DNA from 3 places in the Pseudomonas rhizosphaerae genome. Region 1 is predicted to be linked to each of the others. Evidence: predicted binding sites of a transcription regulator. Region 1 holds the regulator's gene; each other region holds the start of a gene.
The links. The regulator sigma-54, encoded in region 1, starts transcription at its own class of promoters, with help from an activator protein. The targets are predictions, from matches to a motif close to ANTGGCATNNANNTTGCTNT.

Region 1 (6,032 bases):
TCACCAAGGCTGCCCTGAGTCGCTTCGGCAGCGGCTGGGCCTGGCTCAGCGTCACACCGGACAAGAAACTGGTCGTGGAGAGCAGTGGCAACCAGGACAGTCCGTTGATGAATGGCAACACGCCCATTCTTGGCCTCGACGTGTGGGAGCACGCCTACTACCTCAAGTACCAGAACCGCCGGCCTGAATACATCAATGCGTTCTACAACGTGGTCGACTGGGCCAACGTCGAGAAGCGCTACCAAGCCGCTGTGAACTGAGCCTCGCCATGGGATCGCAGACCTTTGCGCTGGCCAGTGTTCGCCGCTTTCGTCTGGCACTGGGCACGGTGCTGCTACTGGCGGGCGCGGCTTTGCTGGTGGGCGAGCTGCTGGCCTGGCTCGACCTTGAGCCGCGCATCCTGCGTGCGCTCGAGGGCGGGGCCATCTGCGCCTTGGGCACCGCCCTGGGTGCGGTCCCTGTACTGGTCATCCGCAGCATGCCCGTTGCGGTGGCCGATACGTTGCTGGGGTTCGGCGCCGGCGTGATGCTCGCAGCCACCGCCTTCTCGCTGATCATTCCCGGCTTGGATGCGGCAGCGGCAATCGGCTTTTCACGCTGGGGCGCCGGTGCCCTGATGAGCCTGGGCATCATGTCCGGGGCCTTCTGCCTGTACCTGGTGGATAGGCGAGTCTCCGGCGTTACGCCGGACTACCTGGTGGGCACCGCGCAACAGCCGGTGATCCCGGCACGCATCTGGATCTTCGTGATTGCCATCATCGCTCACAATATCCCGGAGGGCATGGCCATTGGCGTTTCGGCGGGCGGCGGCATGCACGACGCCGACAGCCTGGCGATGGGCATTGCCTTGCAGGACGTGCCCGAAGGACTGGTGATCGCGTTGGTGCTGGCAGGAGCGGGCATGGCGCGCTACAAGGCCTTCCTGATCGGTGCCGCATCCGGGCTGGTGGAGCCGGTGTTCGCGGTACTGTGTGCCTGGCTGGTGCGAATGGGCGAGCTGTTGCTTCCCCTGGGCCTGGCCTTCGCGGCCGGCGCGATGCTGCTGGTCGTGACCCACGAGATCATCCCCGAATCACGCAGCAACGGTCATCACAAGCTGGCAAGCCTGGGCCTGTGTGTCGGTTTCTGCCTGATGATGGTGATGGACACGGCGTTGTCTTGAGTCTGCAACCTTACGGTAGCGGACGGCTCGCTGGCCGCTACCTGGGTTCTGCCTCTGGGCCGTCGCGTGGGCCTACTCGCCTTCGTCGAACTTGTCGTTGATCAACTTGACGATGGCATCCAGAGCGTCCTGATCCTGCTCGCCTTCGGTGTGCAGATGAATGGTGGTGCCTTTGCCGGCAGCCAGCATCATTACACCCATGATGCTCTTCCCATCGACCAGGGCCTCGGGCGTACGGCCCACACGAACCTGGCAGGGAAAGCGTCCCGCCACGCCGACGAATTTTGCTGCGGCACGGGCGTGCAGGCCGAGCTTGTTGATGATTTCTACTTGAAGGGCGGGCATTGCGCGGGGGATCCTTTCAGCTGAGGTCGCGGTGGCGAACCTGGACATTCTTGAGCGACTGCTGCAGCAATCGGCCCAGGCGCTCGGTCAAGTATACCGAGCGATGGTGCCCGCCTGTACACCCAATGGCGATGGTGACATAGGCACGGCTGCTGGCCGCGAAGCGCGGCAGCCATTTGAGCAGGTAGGCAGCGATGTCCTGGTACATCTCTTCGACATCCGGCTGCGCTGCCAGGTATTCGGCGACTGGCGCATCAAGCCCGGACTGCTCGCGCAGTTCGGGTTTCCAGTAGGGGTTGGGCAGACAGCGAACGTCGAATACCAGATCGGCGTCTATCGGCATGCCCCGCTTGAAACCGAACGATTCCACCAGAAAGGCCGTGCCCGGCTCGGGCTTGTTCAACAGCCGGACCTTGATGGCATCGCGCAGCTGGTAGAGGTTCAGGTTGGTGGTGTTGATCTTCAGGTCGGCCAGATCGACGATGGGCCCCAGCAAGTCGCTTTCCACCCGGATGGCTTCGGCCAGCGAGCGATTGCTGTTGCTCAAAGGGTGTCGACGTCGGGTCTCGGAGAAGCGCTTGAGCAGCGTTTCTTCATCGGCATCCAGGTACAGGACATCGCATTGGATGTGCTTGGCACGCATTTCGGCGAGTAGCTGCGGGAAGCGTGACAGATGACTGGGCAGGTTGCGCGCATCGATCGACACGGCCACCTGAGGTTGCGCCAGCTCGGTATGAATCAGCGCACGCTCGGCCAGCTCGGGCAACAGCCCTGCTGGCAGGTTGTCGATGCAATAGAAACCGTTGTCTTCCAGAACATCCAGGGCAGTGCTCTTGCCTGAGCCTGAGCGGCCACTGACGATGATCAAACGCATGGTTAACGACCGTTCTGTTCGTCCAGTACCACTTGGTACAAGGCTTGATTGCTGGGCGCCGAACGCAGTCTCTCGCGTACCTCCTTGCGATCGAGCATGCTGGCGATCTGGCGGAGCAATTCCAGATGGGCATCGGTGGCCGCTTCGGGCACCAGAAGCACGAAGAGCAGGTCGACGGGGGCGCCGTCGATCGCGTCGTAGTCGATTGGGGCACTAAGATGCACGAGGGCACTGACAGGCGCATTGCAGCCCTTGAGCCGGCAATGTGGAATGGCAATGCCATTGCCGAATCCGGTGGAACCGAGTTTTTCACGGGCGATGAGGGCTTCGAACACGGTTTGCGTGTCGAGCGACGGCACTTCGCGACCGATCAGGTTGGCGATCTCTTCGAGTGCTTTCTTCTTGCTGCCGCCCGGCACGTTCACGCAGGAACGGCCGGGGGTCAGGATGGTTTCTAGTCGAATCATGGGTGGGGAGTGTCAGCGAGCAGTCGCGCCTTGCAGCAGACTCTGCTGTTTTTCCTTATGCTTTTTGAGTTGGCGATCCAGCTTGTCGGTAAGCAGGTCGATGGCCGCATACATGTCGTCATGCTCGGCATTGGCAACCACCTCGCCACCGGGTATGCGCAGGGTGGCTTCGATTTTCTGTTTGAGCTTCTCGACCTCCATGATCACCTGAACATTGGTGATCTTGTCGAAGTGGCGTTCGAGACGCTGGAGTTTTTCCCCGATGTAGGTTCGCAGGGGTTCGGTCACATCCAGTTGGTGTCCACTGATGTTGACTTGCATACCGCTTCTCCTTATTGCCATTGCATAAAGAAGCAGGCTTGGGTGCCTGCCACTGGAACGCTGTGGCACATCGCAGGGCTACATCAACCGCTTGCGTTCGCTGGACGGCGCAATCCCTAGGGATTCGCGATACTTGGCGACCGTTCGGCGGGCTACCTGGATGCCTTGTGCCTCCAGTAAACCAGCGATCTTGCTGTCACTCAACGGCTTTTTCTGATTTTCGGCGGCGACCAGTTTCTTGATGATCGCGCGAATCGCCGTGGACGAGCATTCGCCGCCTTCGGAAGTGCTGACGTGGCTTGAGAAAAAGTATTTCAGCTCGTAGATGCCACGGGGGGTGTGCATGTATTTCTGCGTGGTCACCCGCGAAATGGTCGACTCGTGCATGCCCACCGCCTCGGCGATGTCGTGCAGCACCAAGGGCTTCATGGCCTCGTCGCCGTAATCGAGGAAACCGCGCTGATGCTCGACGATCTGCGTGGCCACCTTCATCAAGGTCTCGTTGCGGCTCTGCAAGCTCTTGATGAACCAGCGCGCCTCCTGCAGCTGGTTGCGCATGAAGGTGTTGTCGGCGCTGGTGTCGGCGCGTCGCACGAAGCCTGCGTATTGCGCATTGACTCGCAGGCGCGGGACCGACTCCTGATTGAGCTCGACCAGCCAGCGATCGTTGTCCTTGCGCACGATGACGTCGGGCACGACGTATTCCGGTTCGCTGGATTCGATCTGCGAGCCGGGCCGCGGATTCAGGCTCTGTACCAGCTCGATGACCTGGCGCAGTTCGTCTTCCTTGAGCTTCATGCGGCGCATCAACTGGCTGTAGTCGCGCGACCCCAGCAGGTCGATGTAATCGCTCACCAAGCGCTGCGCCTCGGCCAGCCAGCGGGTCTTGGGCGGTAGCTGGCGCAGTTGCAGCATCAGGCATTCGCTCAGGTTGCGCGCGCCGATGCCGGCCGGCTCGAACTGCTGGATGCGATGAAGCACCGCTTCGATTTCGTCCAGCTCGATGTCAAGCTCGGGGTCGAACGATTCGCAGATTTCCTGCAACGTCTCGTCCAGGTAGCCCTGATTGTTGATGCAATCGATGATGGTCACGGCGATCAGGCGGTCGGTGTCGGACATGGGCGCCAGGTTCAGCTGCCACAACAGGTGGGTTTGCAGGCTTTCGCCGACCGATGTGCGGGTGGTGAAGTCCCACTCCTCGTCATCGTTGCTCGGCAGGCTGCTGGCGCTGGTCTGGTAGACGTCTTCCCACGCCGTGTCGACGGGCAGTTCGCTGGGGATGCGCTCGTTCCAATCGCCTTCCTCGAGGTTGTCCACCGTCGGCGCAGACTCCTGAAAGCTCGGTTCCTGGATTTCCTGGGTCGGCTTTTGCTCGATGTTGTCGGCCAGCGGGTCACTGTTGTCGAAGTCGTCGCCTTCTTCCTGGCGTTCGAGCATGGGATTGGATTCCAGCGCTTCCTGAATTTCCTGTTGGAGGTCCAGGGTCGATAGCTGGAGAAGGCGGATGGCCTGTTGCAACTGCGGTGTCATCGTCAGTTGCTGGCCCATACGTAGGACGAGCGATGGTTTCATGGCAGGAACTTAACACCTTGGTCGCCGGCGCGAAGCGCCTTCTACTACGGGTACCGAGGTACCCGGCTTATGTCGTAAGCAAATTATATGCCTGAAACCTGAGTGTTTGCCTAGGGCGCCATGAAAATTAATGCCCGCAGGAGGGCGATGGCGCCCTCGGGCCTTACAAGCGAAACTCGTGGCCCAGGTAGACTTCGCGTACCAGATCGTTGGCCAGGATGGTCTGGGCATCGCCTTCGGCAATCAGCTGGCCGTCGTTCACGATGTAGGCCGTTTCGCAGATATCCAGGGTCTCACGGACGTTGTGGTCGGTGATCAATACGCCGATGCCCTTGGTCTTGAGGTGGTGGATGATCTGCTTGATGTCGCCGACCGAAATCGGATCGACACCGGCGAAGGGTTCGTCGAGCAGGATGAACTTGGGTGCGGTGGCCAGCGCCCGAGCGATCTCCACACGACGACGCTCGCCGCCCGAAAGGCTCATGCCCAGGTTGTCGCGAATGTGCGTGATGTGGAATTCCTGCAGCAGGCCTTCGAGCTCTGCCAGTCGCGCCGTGGCATCGAGTTCCTTGCGGGTCTCGAGGATGGCCATGATGTTGTCGGCCACCGAGAGCTTGCGGAAAATCGAGGCCTCCTGCGGCAGGTAACCGATACCCGAGCGGGCGCGGCCATGCATGGGCTGGTGGCTGACGTCCAGGTCGTCGATGAGCACACGGCCCTGGTCGGCCTGGACCAGGCCGACGATCATGTAGAAACAGGTGGTCTTGCCGGCACCGTTGGGGCCCAGCAGGCCGACGATCTGCCCGCTCTCGATGGACAGGCTGACGTCACGAACGACTTGTCGGCTCTTGTAGCTCTTGGCCAGATGCTGCGCTTTCAGGACTGCCATTACTGGGCCTTCTGCGGTGCGTCGGATTTCTTCTTGGGCTGGATCACCATGTCGATGCGCGGACGCGGCGTGGTGACCTTGCTGCCCGTGGCACGGCCGGCGTTGACCACCTGGCGCACCGTGTCGTAGACGATCTTCTCGCCTTCGGACGTGTTGCCGTCGTTGATAACCTTGGCCTTATCGATCAGCACGATGCGGTTCTGCGCCGCGAAATACTGGATGGTCATGCCGTAGGCCTGCACGATGGGCTTGTCTGCAGCCGGCTTCTGCTCGTAGTAGGCCAGGTTGCCGACGGCGGTGAACACGTCCACGTCGCCCGTGGCATTGCGGGTGATGGTCACGGTGTTGCCGGTGATCTTCATCGACCCTTGGGTAATGATCACATTGCCCTTGTAGGTCGCC
Region 2 (6,032 bases), 540 kb from region 1:
CCGTGATCAAGCCGTCGGGCAGCGAGCAGACCGTGGCGATCATCAAGGGTGACCGTATTCTGGTCGAGCCGCGGGACATGGACACCCGTCTGTATCGCTATCAGCTGGGCCGCGAGTTCGATGCACAGTTGATCCCCGATACCGACGCCAACGCCGCCGACGTACCGCAATTGCGCGCCAAGCTGGACTCGTTCATCCAGACGGCGACCAAGAGCCTGCTCGACAACACTGCCGGTGCAGTGGAGAGCAAGCAGGAGTAAGTCACTACCGATCGGTAAAAAGGCCCTGCGGGGCCTTTTTACATGGGGGGATCGGGCTCGTCCCGGTCCGGCTTGGGCCGTCCACTGTCTGGAACGAATCCCTGCCGTTGCGAGTCAACGTTGTGTGAGCGTATCAGGCAGATTCCTGCCTGAATTCCGTCGAGGAGATGTACACCGATGAAAGAGTGGAAAATCAGCTTCTTCAACAAGGACGGCGTGCAGGACAGCATGACGATCAGTGCTGATACCTGTCCGTCGATAGAAGAAGCAGCGACCCTGGTTCGCTCCAAGCTGTATCCGGTTGCAGCCGAGCTGGATGAAGTCAATCTTCCCGATACCGTCGCCTCGCCGGTCGCCAAGACGCTCAAGTCGCAGCACAGCGTGGAAATTACGGCCATTACCGAAGTCGCGTGAATTTCAGCTGATCCGGGCCATTGGCACAGGCCCGGCCTTCGCGTTACTCTGCGGTCAAGGTCTTCGCGGATCTTGCTGCTCGTTCCCATACCCTGCGTCATGCCACACGCTCGATTCCAGCTGCTGCGTCACCGACGTCGCACCGCACTCATTCCTTGTCCGAGGAGGTTCTGGAAGTACTGAAAGTCTATCCGTCGTTATTGCTGAGGGAGACGATTCATGAGCACAGCCTATCAAGAAGACATCAGCAGCAATGTATTACGTCGCATGAAAGAGGGCGGTTTCGACTTTGCCCGCATCCACCCCATCGAGTTCTACGCGGTCTTTCCCGATGAAGACCGGGCGCGCACGGCTGCCGGCAAGTTTCGCGGCGAGTCGCTCAACGCTCAGATCAGCGAGCGCGACGACGGTGCCTGGCACCTGGAGTTGAGCAAGCTGATGTACGCCACCCACGGTGGCATCGGTGAATTCGAGCAGGATTTCGAAGCCGTCGTCGAGCCGCTGGGTGGTGAAATCGAGGGCTGGGGCGTGAAGCACGAAATGAGCCGCCCTGAGGCCTGAACCCAGGTGAACCACGGTAGCCCCGTGGTTCTTTTGCCGACCCTTGTCGAAGGCAAAAAAAAGCCGCCCACTAAGGGGCGGCGAATGGGAATTCGGAAAATCGAGATGGGCGCCAAGCTTCCGCCGGTACCGCTGAAAGAATTATCAACGAACGCCGCAAGCTATTGAATTCAACCCTGTCTATGCTGGTCATAGAGACAAGCCGCTTGAACAATCCGCTTCGCAATGAAGCGTATGTCATCGGTGTTCGGACATTGCCGCACAAGAACGGTGCACGGTTCCCGACAGGGAATCCCAAGCACTTGATTTAATGGCACATATGCCGATGGCACGGGCCTTGCGAAGGCTCTTGGGTCCGGGTGACAAGGAGTACGGCATGAGCCGCACCTATTATGATGAAATGTACGATGCCGACGGCCAGGTTCGCCCGCATTACCGGGAGTTCGCCCGTTGGTTGGCCGACACGCCGCAGGAACTCCTTGCCCAGCGTCGACGCGAGGCCGATTTGCTGTTTCATCGCGCCGGTATCACATTCACCCTGTACGGCGACGAGCAGGGCACCGAACGGCTGATTCCCTTCGATACCATTCCGCGCAGCATTCCTGCCAGCGAATGGCGGATCGTGGAACGCGGCTGCATCCAGCGCGTCAAGGCGCTGAACATGTTTCTGGCGGACCTGTACCACGACCAGCGCATCATCAAGGCCGGCATCATTCCCGCCGAGCAGGTATTGGCCAACGAGCAGTATCAGCTGGCCATGCAGGGGCTGGACTTGCACCGCGACATCTACTCGCACATTTCCGGGGTCGACCTGGTGCGCGACGGTGACGGCACCTATTACGTACTCGAAGACAACCTGCGCACCCCCAGTGGCGTGAGCTACATGCTCGAAGACCGCAAGATGATGATGCGGTTGTTTCCCGAGCTGTTCGCGGCACAGCGCATTGCGCCTGTGGACCACTACCCCAATCTGCTGCTCGACACCCTGAAAAGCTCGAGTGCCATCGACAATCCCAGTGTGGTCGTACTGACGCCGGGCCGCTTCAACAGTGCATTCTTCGAACACGCCTTCCTGGCGCGCGAGATGGGCGTGGAGTTGGTGGAAGGGGCGGACCTGTTCGTCCGTGACGACAAGGTGTTCATGCGCACCACCGACGGACCCAAGCCGGTGGACGTGATCTACCGCCGCCTGGACGACGCCTTCCTCGATCCCCTGGCCTTCAACCCCGACTCCATGCTGGGCGTCCCCGGCCTGCTGGCTGCGTATCGCTCCGGCAACGTGGTACTGGCCAATGCCATCGGCACCGGCGTGGCCGACGACAAGTCGGTCTACCCGTTCGTTACCGACATGATCCGCTTCTACCTCGACGAAGAGCCCATCCTCAAGAACGTGCCGACCTGGCAGTGCCGCAAGCCATCGGAGTTGTCCCATGTGCTGGCCAACCTGCCCGATCTGGTGGTCAAGGAAACCCAGGGTTCGGGTGGCTATGGCATGTTGGTGGGCCCGTGCGCGAGTGCCGCAGAGATCGAAAATTTCCGGGCGCGCCTCAAAGCCCGACCCCATGCCTACATCGCCCAACCCACGCTGTCGCTGTCGACCTGCCCGACGTTCGTCGAGAACGGCATAGCGCCCCGTCATATCGATCTTCGTCCCTTTGTCCTGGCCGGTCGCGAAACCCGCGTGGTGCCCGGCGGCCTGACCCGCGTCGCCTTGCGTGAAGGCTCGCTGGTGGTGAATTCGTCGCAGGGCGGCGGGACCAAAGACACCTGGGTGGTCGAGGATTAAGGATGCCTGCCAATGCTAAGTAGAACTGCCTCTGATCTGTATTGGATGTCACGCTATCTGGAGCGCGTGGAGAATCTGGCGCGCATGCTCGATGTGAGTTATTCACTGTCGCTGATGCCGCAGGATGGCCGGGGTGACGGGCTGGACGAGATCGCCATGCCGCTGTTGATCACCGGCACCCTGGAAGATTACCTCGAGCGTCACGGCCAGTTGCACGCCGAGCGCCTGTTGCACTTCTTCGCCCTGGACCCGGCCAATCCGGCCAGCATCTACAGTTGCCTGGGCGCGGCACGTGCCAGTGCCCATGCAGTGCGTGGACGCATCACCGCCGACATGTGGGAAAACATCAACTCCACCTGGCTCGAGATCCGTGGCATTGCCGAGCAGGGTGTGGGTCGCTACGGCATGAGCCGATTCTGCGACTGGGTCAAGGAACGCGCCCACCTGTTCCGCGGGGCCACCTACGGCACCCTGATGCGCAACGACGCGTTCCGGTTCATCCGCCTGGGTACCTTCATCGAGCGCGCCGACAACACCCTGCGCCTGCTCGATGCACGCTACGAAATGCTCGGCGAAGATGCCTATTCGGTCGACGACAGCTCGGCTCGGGGGTACTACCAGTGGAGTGCGCTGTTGCGCGCGCTGTCGAGTTTCGAGGCCTATACCGAAATCTACCGCGACGCGCCGGCGGCCAAGCCGGTAGCCGAGCTGTTGCTGCTGCGTGCCGACGTACCTCGCTCGCTGCGCGCCTGTACCGAAGAGATCAACCAGATCCTCGCAGACCTGCCTGGGGCCAACGGCCGTCCGGCCCAGCGCCTGGCGGCCGAGCTGGACGCGCGCCTGCGCTACACCGGCATCGACGAAATCCTCGACGAAGGCCTGCATGAGTGGTTGAACGAACAGATCCCACTGGTGCGCCAGCTGGGCAATGCGATCCACACTGCCTATCTGGAGGCTGTATGAGGCTAAACATCAGTCACGAAACTGCCTATCACTACGATGATGAGGTACGTGCCAGCATCCAGTACCTGCGCCTCACGCCCCACGACAGCGAGCGCCAGCGCATCTTGAGTTGGCAACTGGACCTGCCGCGCCCGGTGCGGGCCCAGCTCGACCCGTTCGGCAACATCCTGCACGTGCTGACCTTGGACGACCCCCATGATGCGATCATCATCGGTGCACGGGGTCAGGTGGAGATCGACGAAACCCGCGAGGCCGAGCACGAAGCGCAGTCCCCGCTGCCGTTCCTGCGTTTTACTCGCCTGACCGAAGCCGACGAGGCATTGCGGGCCTTTGCAGCCGAGCAGTGCCATGCGCGGCGCGACCGCAACGGTTTGATCGACCTGATGCAGGGCCTGCATCAGCGCATCACCTACACCACCGGCGCCACCGCTGTAGACACCAGTGCTGCCCAGGCTTTCGCCAGCGGCGCAGGGGTCTGCCAGGACCACACCCATGCTTTCCTGGCCTGTGCCCGTAGCCTGGGTGTGCCCGCACGCTATGTGTCCGGCTACCTGTTCACCGAGGATACCGAGCACATGGCTAGTCATGCCTGGGCCGAAGCCTGGCTCGACGACGCCTGGTACAGCTTCGACGTGACCAATCAGCTGGCGCGTCCGGAGCGTCATTTGAAGCTGGCGATCGGCCTGGACTACCTCGATGCCTGCCCGGTCCGCGGCATGCGTCGCGGCGGTGGGTTCGAGCAGATGCACGCCAAGGTGCTGGTTGCGCCGAGCGCGCCCGTGGTCACCGTGGCGACTGCTCCACAGTCGCAGCGGCAAACCCAGGGCTAGCCCTGCAAGACAGCCTGGAGCAGGGCGGGGGTGGCAAACTCATGAACCACCCGACCCTTCGTCTGCCTTTCTCAGCTGACCAGCCTGCCCAGATTGGGCAGGATGAGTACCAGCGTCATGGTGAACACGATGAGTCCGGCCTGGCGGATTTTTGGATGTTTGAACATGGCGAACCGCCTATGAGTTATGTTCTTCCTGGCGCCAACGCATGCCACAACCTGGGTTGAGCTTGACGAAAAGGTGCACCCCCACGACTCGATGTGCCCATTTGGCTGCATCAATAGTCATGCTTTTACCTTAGAGCCCTCGAACCACGTGCCTTAGAACACTTTGCTGCGGTGCGACATGCTTTTTCGATCAGGTTCGACTAAGGAACTCTTCTGCAAAATTCGAACATGCCGAGCTAGACGCTCAAGTAGCAGAATGCAAGGCGAGACCTGCAATCTACCGTTCATCGGCCAAATTCGCCGCAGCTTTACTTGCCAGCGAGACCGCTTAACGGGCAGGCTTGTCACCTGCGTTCCTTGTCCATCGAGTAACCTATGACCCTCAACATCTGCATCCTGGAAACCGACGTCCTGCGGCCTGAATTGGTCGAGCAATACCACGGCTATGGACGCATGTTCGAAAGGCTGTTTGCCAGCCAACCGATTCCGGCCCAATTCACCGTATTCAACGTGATGAACGGTGAATACCCACCGGTCGATGCTCGCTATGACGCGTACCTGGTGACCGGCAGCAAGGCCGATTCGTTTGCCACCGATCCGTGGATCGAAACATTGAAGGCGTTTCTGCTGGAACGCTATGAGCGTGGCGACAAACTGCTCGGCATCTGCTTCGGTCATCAGTTGCTGGCGCTGTTGCTCGGCGGCAAGGCCGAGCGTGCTACCCAAGGCTGGGGCGTGGGCACCCATGAATACAGCCTGGCCAGGCGTGCACCCTGGATGACTCCGGAAATCGAGACACTGACCCTGCTCATCAGTCACCAGGACCAGGTCACTTCACTGCCGCCGGACGCGTCGGTGGTGGCATCGAGTGAATTCTGCCCGTTCGCGGCCTACCAGATCGGCGACCAGGTGCTGTGCTTCCAGGGTCACCCGGAGTTCATCCACGACTACTCCCGGGCCCTGCTCGACATTCGTCAGCAGCACCTCGGCGAGCCGGTGTACCGGCAAGCCATTGCCAGCCTCGAGCATGATCACCACGGCATCACCGTGG
Region 3 (6,032 bases), 420 kb from region 1:
TCCGTAGCGTGTGCCCCTACTGCGGCGTTGGCTGCGGGATCGTCATGACCGTCGAGAACGATCGCGTGGTCAAGGTCAGCGGCGACAAGCAGCACCCGGCCAACGCCGGGCGCCTGTGCACAAAGGGCAGTACCTGTGCCCAGCCCCTGAGCGATCCTGGCCGTATGCAACAGGCCTACCTGCGCGAGGGCCGCAACCACGAGCCCGTACAGTCGAGCATGGACGCTGCCATCGTCGCCGCCGGCAGCCGCTTGCGGCAGATCCTCGATGAGCATGGCCCGGATGCACTGGCCTTCTACGTCTCCGGGCAGATGTCGCTGGAAGCCCAGTACCTGATCAACAAGCTCGCCAAGGGTTACGTGCGCACGCGGCACATCGAGTCCAACTCGCGGCTGTGCATGGCCAGCGCCGGCAGTGGCTACAAGCTGTCGTTGGGCGCCGACGGCCCACCCGGTTCGTACGATGATTTCGAGCAGGCCGAGGTGTTTCTGGTGATCGGCGCCAACATGGCCGACTGTCATCCGATCCTGTTCCTGCGCCTGCTCGATCGCCTCAAGGCAGGTGCTCGGTTGATCGTGGTCGACCCGCGGCGCAACGCCACCGCCGACAAGGCCGACCTGTTTCTGCAGATCAAACCCGGCACCGACCTGGCGCTGCTCAACGGCCTGCTGCACCTGCTGCATGCGAACGGCGCAACCGACGCCGCGTTCATCGCCGCGCACACCGAGGGTTGGGAGGAGCTGCCAGCGTTTCTGGCCGACTACACCCCGGCTCGCGTGGCAGAAATCACCGGCCTCGAGGAATACGCCATTTGCCAGGCCGCGCAGTGGCTCGGCGGCGCCGCGAACTGGATGAGCTGCTGGACCATGGGGCTCAACCAGAGCATCCAGGGCACCTGGAACACCAATGCGCTGTGCAACCTGCACCTGGCCACCGGTGCCATCTGCCGTCCAGGCAGCGGGCCGTTTTCCCTGACCGGCCAGCCCAATGCGATGGGTGGGCGTGAAATGGGCTACATGGGTCCTGGCCTGCCCGGCCAGCGCTCGCTACTGGTGGCGGCCGATCGCGCCCATGTCGAAGCCCTGTGGGGCATTGCTCCTGGCAGCCTGCGTGAAGACGGCAACGCCGGCACCGTCGACCTGTTCCGGCAGATGGGCGAGGGCGCGATCAAGGCCTGCTGGATCATCTGCACCAACCCCGTGGCCAGCGTTGCCAACCGCCAGCAGGTGATCGATGGCCTGCATGCGGCCGAACTGGTCATCACTCAGGACGCCTTTCTCGATACCGAAACCAACCGTTACGCCGACGTGCTGCTGCCTGCCGCGCTGTGGGCCGAGGGCGAAGGCGTGATGATCAACTCCGAGCGCAATATGACCTTGATGCCCAAGGCCGTAAATGCGCCGGGGCAGGCCTTGCCGGACTGGCAGATCATCGCTCGGGTGGCCTGCGCCATGGGCTTTCCCGAGGGCTTCGACTACACCAGCGCCGAGCAGGTCTATCAAGAGCTGCAACGCTTCGACAACCCCCAGAGTGGCTACGACCTCCGCGGCGCTGGCTACGCGCAATTGCGCGAGCAGCCGCGCCAGTGGCCGGCGGCGCCTGGGCAGCACGCTGCGCGCAGCCCGATTCGCTACCTGACCGCCGACGGGCCGCGCTTTCCCACGCCCAGCGGCCGCGCACGGTTTTTCGCCCGTCCACACCTGCCGCCTGCGGACCTGCCCGACGCAGAATTCGCCATGGTGCTCAACACTGGTCGCCTGCAGCATCAGTGGCACACGCTGACCAAGACCGGCAAGGTCGCCACCTTGAATCGGCTCGACCCCGGCCCCTTCGTGGAGCTTCACCCCGACGACGCCGAGCGCCTGGGCATCGGCGAGGCCGATCAGGTTCAGATCCGTTCGCGGCGCGGCCGGGCGGTATTGCCAGCACGCATCAGCAGCCGGGTGCGGCCGGGCAATTGCTTCGCGCCGTTTCACTGGAACGACGTGTACGGCAGCGACCTGGCCATCAATGCCGTGACCAGCGATGCCACCGACCCGCTGTCGCACCAGCCGGCGTTCAAGTTCGCCGCCGTGGCGCTGCAACGCGTCGGCTCGCCGAAAATCGCCCTGCAGAACCTCGACCTCGAGGTGCCCGATGCGCTTGCACAGGTTGACCCGCAGACGGCAATCCAGGTGCTCTGGGCTTCGCAGACCGGCACCGCGCAAGCCATCGCCGAACGCTGCGCACACACCTTGCGCGAGCGTGGTGCGTCGGTGGAGCTGCGCGGCATGGACGAGGTCACGTCCGCCCAATTATTGGCTGCGCGTAGCGTGCTGCTGGTGACCAGTACCTTCGGCGATGGCGACGCACCGGACAATGCCGCGTGTCTGTGGGCGCAATTGCAGGCCGAACGGATCGAGCCTTGCCCGGACCTGCGCTATGGCGTACTGGCATTGGGCGATTCCAGTTACGGACAGTTCTGCGGCTTTGCCCGCAAGCTGGACCAACGCCTGAACCAGCTGGGCGGGATGCGTCTGCTCGAACGGGTCGAGTGCGAACCCGATGATCAAGCGTTGGCCGAGCACTGGATGCAGGCAGTGGGCCTGCTGCTCGCCGGCCCATCCACTGCCCCGATGACAGCGCCCATGACAGCGGCGATAACGCCCGACCCGCCCCTGTATACGCGCAAACGACCGTGGCTGGCGCGGGTGCTGCACAATCAGGTGCTCAACGCTGCCGGTACCGAGAAGGAAGTACGCCACGTGGTGTTCGACCTCAAGGACAGCGGCCTGGTGTATGAAGCCGGCGATGCCCTTGGGGTGTGGCCAAGCAACTGCATGAGCCTGGTCGAAGAGCTGCTCGCCTGCCTGGGTCTGGACAGCAGCGAGCGGGTGCTGCTCAAGGACCAGGGCGAGCAGCCGCTGGCAGTGGCGTTGCACAAGTACCTCGACATTACCCGGATCACCCCGCAGTGGCTGGCATTCCTGGCCGAGCGCTGCGCCGATCCGCTGCTGGCCTCGCTGCTCGAAGCGGACAATGCCAGCCAGCTGCAGCAGTGGTTGTGGGGCAAGCAACTGATCGATCTGCTCGAGGCGTTCCCCATTACCCTGACCACGCAGGAATTGCTCGGCCTGCTCAAGCCGCTGCAGCCGCGGTTGTATTCCATCAGTTCCAGCGCCCGCACCGATCCGCAGCAGGTGCACATCACCTTGTCGACGGTACGCTACCGTTGCAACGAGCGCTTGCGCAGCGGGGTCTGCTCAGGCTTTCTTGCCGACCGCTCGGCGGCGGCGCTGGTGCCGATCTTCGTGCACAAGGCCACCCAGTTCCGCGTACCCCGCCAAGCCGATACACCGATGATCATGGTCGGACCGGGTACCGGCATCGCGCCGTTTCGCGCCTTCCTTCACGAGCGCCAGGCACTGGGGCACGGCGGCCGCAATTGGCTGCTGTTCGGCGAGCAGCGCGAACACAGCGACTTCTACTACCGCGACGAGCTGCACGCCTGGCTGCGCAGTGGGCATCTGCATCGGCTGGACACGGCGTTCTCCCGGGATCAGGCGGAGAAAGTCTACGTCCAGGACAGGCTGCGCCAGCAGGGTGCCCAGGTCTGGTTGTGGTTGCAGCAAGGGGGGCACTTCTATGTGTGCGGCGATGCCAGCCGCATGGCCAAGGATGTCGACGCTGTGCTGCGCGACGTGGTGGCGGAACACGGTGCCATGAGCACGCTGGAGGCCGAGGCCTATCTGGCGCAGTTGAGCCGGGACAAGCGTTATGTGCGGGATGTGTACTGAAAGGGTGCGGTGTGCACTGGGGTGGGGCTTTTTATCAGGGAGGGCCTCTTCGCGGGCAGAGGGCTCGCCGCCCGCCCCGCTCCCACAATGGTCCGGCGAACGCATAGCAATGTGGGAGCGGGCTCTGCCCGCGAAGAGGCCCCAACTGACACCCCACCCAACAAACCCTGGCACGCAACCTGCTTCCACCCAGACACGTCCCCGGTGCTCAACGACGATCACCCCACCGGACACCCACATTTCGACGATCAGGCAAAGGCGCCTGGAGCATTCGCTCCAGGCGTTTTTTTTTGCCCGATGGTCAAGACACCGTGACTCGCTTGGAGATACCTATGAATGCGCTCGTGAACCTCAGGCCCCGGCAGAAACTCATCGTCGTCGGCAACGGCATGGTGGGGCATCACTGTGTCGAGCAGTTGATCGAGCGCAACGCGGTCGATCGCTACGAGATCCACGTCTTCGGCGAAGAACGTCAACGTGCCTACGACCGGGTTCACCTGTCCGAATACTTCGGCGGCTCGTGCGCCGAAACCCTGGCCTTGGGCGACGCCCAGCTGTATGGCAAGCACGGCGTCACCCTGCACCTGGGCCAGCCGGTGATCGAGATCGACCGCCAGGCCCGCGAAGTGGTAACCACCACCGGGCGGCATGCCTACGATGTGCTGGTGCTGGCCACCGGCTCGTTTCCGTTCGTGCCGCCGATTCCGGGCTGTGAGGGCAACGCGCGGCTGGTCTATCGCACCCTGGATGATCTGGACGCGATCCGCGCTGCGGCGGTTGGGGCGCGCCGTGGTGTGGTGGTCGGCGGCGGACTGTTGGGCCTGGAAGCGGCCAACGCTCTGAAGTCGCTGGGGCTTGAGGCCCACGTGGTCGAGTTCGCCCCGCGGCTGATGCCGGTGCAACTGGACGCCGATGGCGGCGCGGCCCTGCGTGCTCGCATCGAAGCCTTGGGCGTGGGCGTGCACACCTCGCGCGCCACTCAGAACGTAGAGGCCGGCGAGACTCATCGCTACCGGATGAACTTCGACGGCGGCGAGTTTCTGGAAACCGACCTGATCGTGTTTTCCGCCGGCATTCGCCCTCAGGATGCATTGGGTCGCGCCTGTGGGCTGGAAATTGCCGCCCGCGGCGGCATCGTCATCGACCCGCACTGCCGCAGCAGCGACCCGGCGGTGTATGCGATCGGTGAATGCGCCTCCTGGAACGGCAGCATCTTCGGTCTGGTGGCGCCGGGCTACAGCATGGCTCGCAACGTCGCCTGCGAACTGGCAGGCGAGGCACCGGTGGCGTTCAGTGGTGCCGACATGTCTACCAAGCTCAAGCTGCTGGGCGTCGACGTGGGTTCCATCGGCGATGCCCATGCCAGCACGCCGGGGGCCAAGAGCTACCGCTTCATCGACGAAGCCAATGCCAGCTACCGGCGCCTGGTGGTGGACGCCACCGGCACTCAGGTACTGGGCGCCGTGCTGGTCGGCGACAACAGCTACTACGACACCCTGCTGCAATACGCGCAGAACGGCATCGCCTTGCCAGCCGACCCCTCGACGTTGATCCTGCCGCTGTCCGACGGCGCACCGGTTCTCGGCGCCGATGCGTTGCCCGACACGGCCATGATCTGCTCCTGCCACAACGTCAGCAAAGGCGCGATCTGTTCCGCCGTCGACGGCGGTTGCGGCGACCTCTCGGCACTCAAGTCGCAGACCAAGGCCTGCACCGGCTGTGGCGGCTGCGCGGCGCTGCTCAAGCAGGTGTTCGAGCACGAGTTGACGGCCCGTGGCGTCAGCGTCGACAAGAGCCTGTGTGAACACTTCGCCTACACCCGCGCTGAGCTGTACGCGCTGGCCCGTGTCGAAGGCATCGCCAGCTTCGAGGACATGCTCGCCCGCCACGGACGCGGTGCCGTGGGCTGCGACGTGTGCAAGCCCACCGTCGGCAACATCCTCGCCTCGTGCTGGAACCAGCCGATCATGGACCCTTCGCTGGTGCCGCTGCAGGACACCAACGACACCTTCATGGCCAACATGCAGAAGAACGGCACCTACTCGGTGGTGCCGCGCATTCCCGGCGGTGAGATCACCCCGGACAAGCTCATCGCCATCGGCGTGGTGGCGAAGAAATACGACCTCTACACCAAGATCACCGGTGGCCAGCGCATCGACCTGTTCGGCGCGCAGTTGCACGAGCTGCCGGAGATCTGGAGCGAACTGATCGAAGCGGGCTTCGAAACCGGGCATGCCTACGGCAAGTCGACCCGCA

Region 2: a site for sigma-54 is predicted at 1,560-1,579, ahead of LT40_RS01340 (circularly permuted type 2 ATP-grasp protein). Genes of this name have one in related genera too.
Region 3: a site for sigma-54 is predicted at 3,943-3,962, ahead of nirB (nitrite reductase large subunit NirB). Genes of this name have one in related genera too.

Annotation. Positions count from the first base shown of each region.
Region 1 is NZ_CP009533.1:826,635-832,666, forward strand. It holds gene LT40_RS03760 (superoxide dismutase) at 1-260, shown strand, start outside; gene LT40_RS03765 (ZIP family metal transporter) at 269-1,162, shown strand; gene LT40_RS03770 (HPr family phosphocarrier protein) at 1,235-1,507, opposite strand; gene rapZ (RNase adapter RapZ) at 1,524-2,381, opposite strand; gene ptsN (PTS IIA-like nitrogen regulatory protein PtsN) at 2,384-2,848, opposite strand; gene hpf (ribosome hibernation-promoting factor, HPF/YfiA family) at 2,861-3,169, opposite strand; gene LT40_RS03790 (RNA polymerase factor sigma-54) at 3,248-4,741, opposite strand; gene lptB (LPS export ABC transporter ATP-binding protein) at 4,905-5,630, opposite strand; gene lptA (lipopolysaccharide transport periplasmic protein LptA) at 5,630-6,032, opposite strand, start outside.
Region 2 is NZ_CP009533.1:286,360-292,391, forward strand. It holds gene LT40_RS01325 (LTA synthase family protein) at 1-260, shown strand, start outside; gene LT40_RS01330 (hypothetical protein) at 438-674, shown strand; gene LT40_RS01335 (ribonuclease E inhibitor RraB) at 894-1,235, shown strand; gene LT40_RS01340 (circularly permuted type 2 ATP-grasp protein) at 1,612-3,021, shown strand; gene LT40_RS01345 (alpha-E domain-containing protein) at 3,034-3,984, shown strand; gene LT40_RS01350 (transglutaminase family protein) at 3,981-4,814, shown strand; gene LT40_RS01355 (amidotransferase) at 5,357-6,032, shown strand, end outside.
Region 3 is NZ_CP009533.1:1,243,342-1,249,373, forward strand. It holds gene LT40_RS05675 (bifunctional nitrate reductase/sulfite reductase flavoprotein subunit alpha) at 1-3,776, shown strand, start outside; gene nirB (nitrite reductase large subunit NirB) at 4,109-6,032, shown strand, end outside.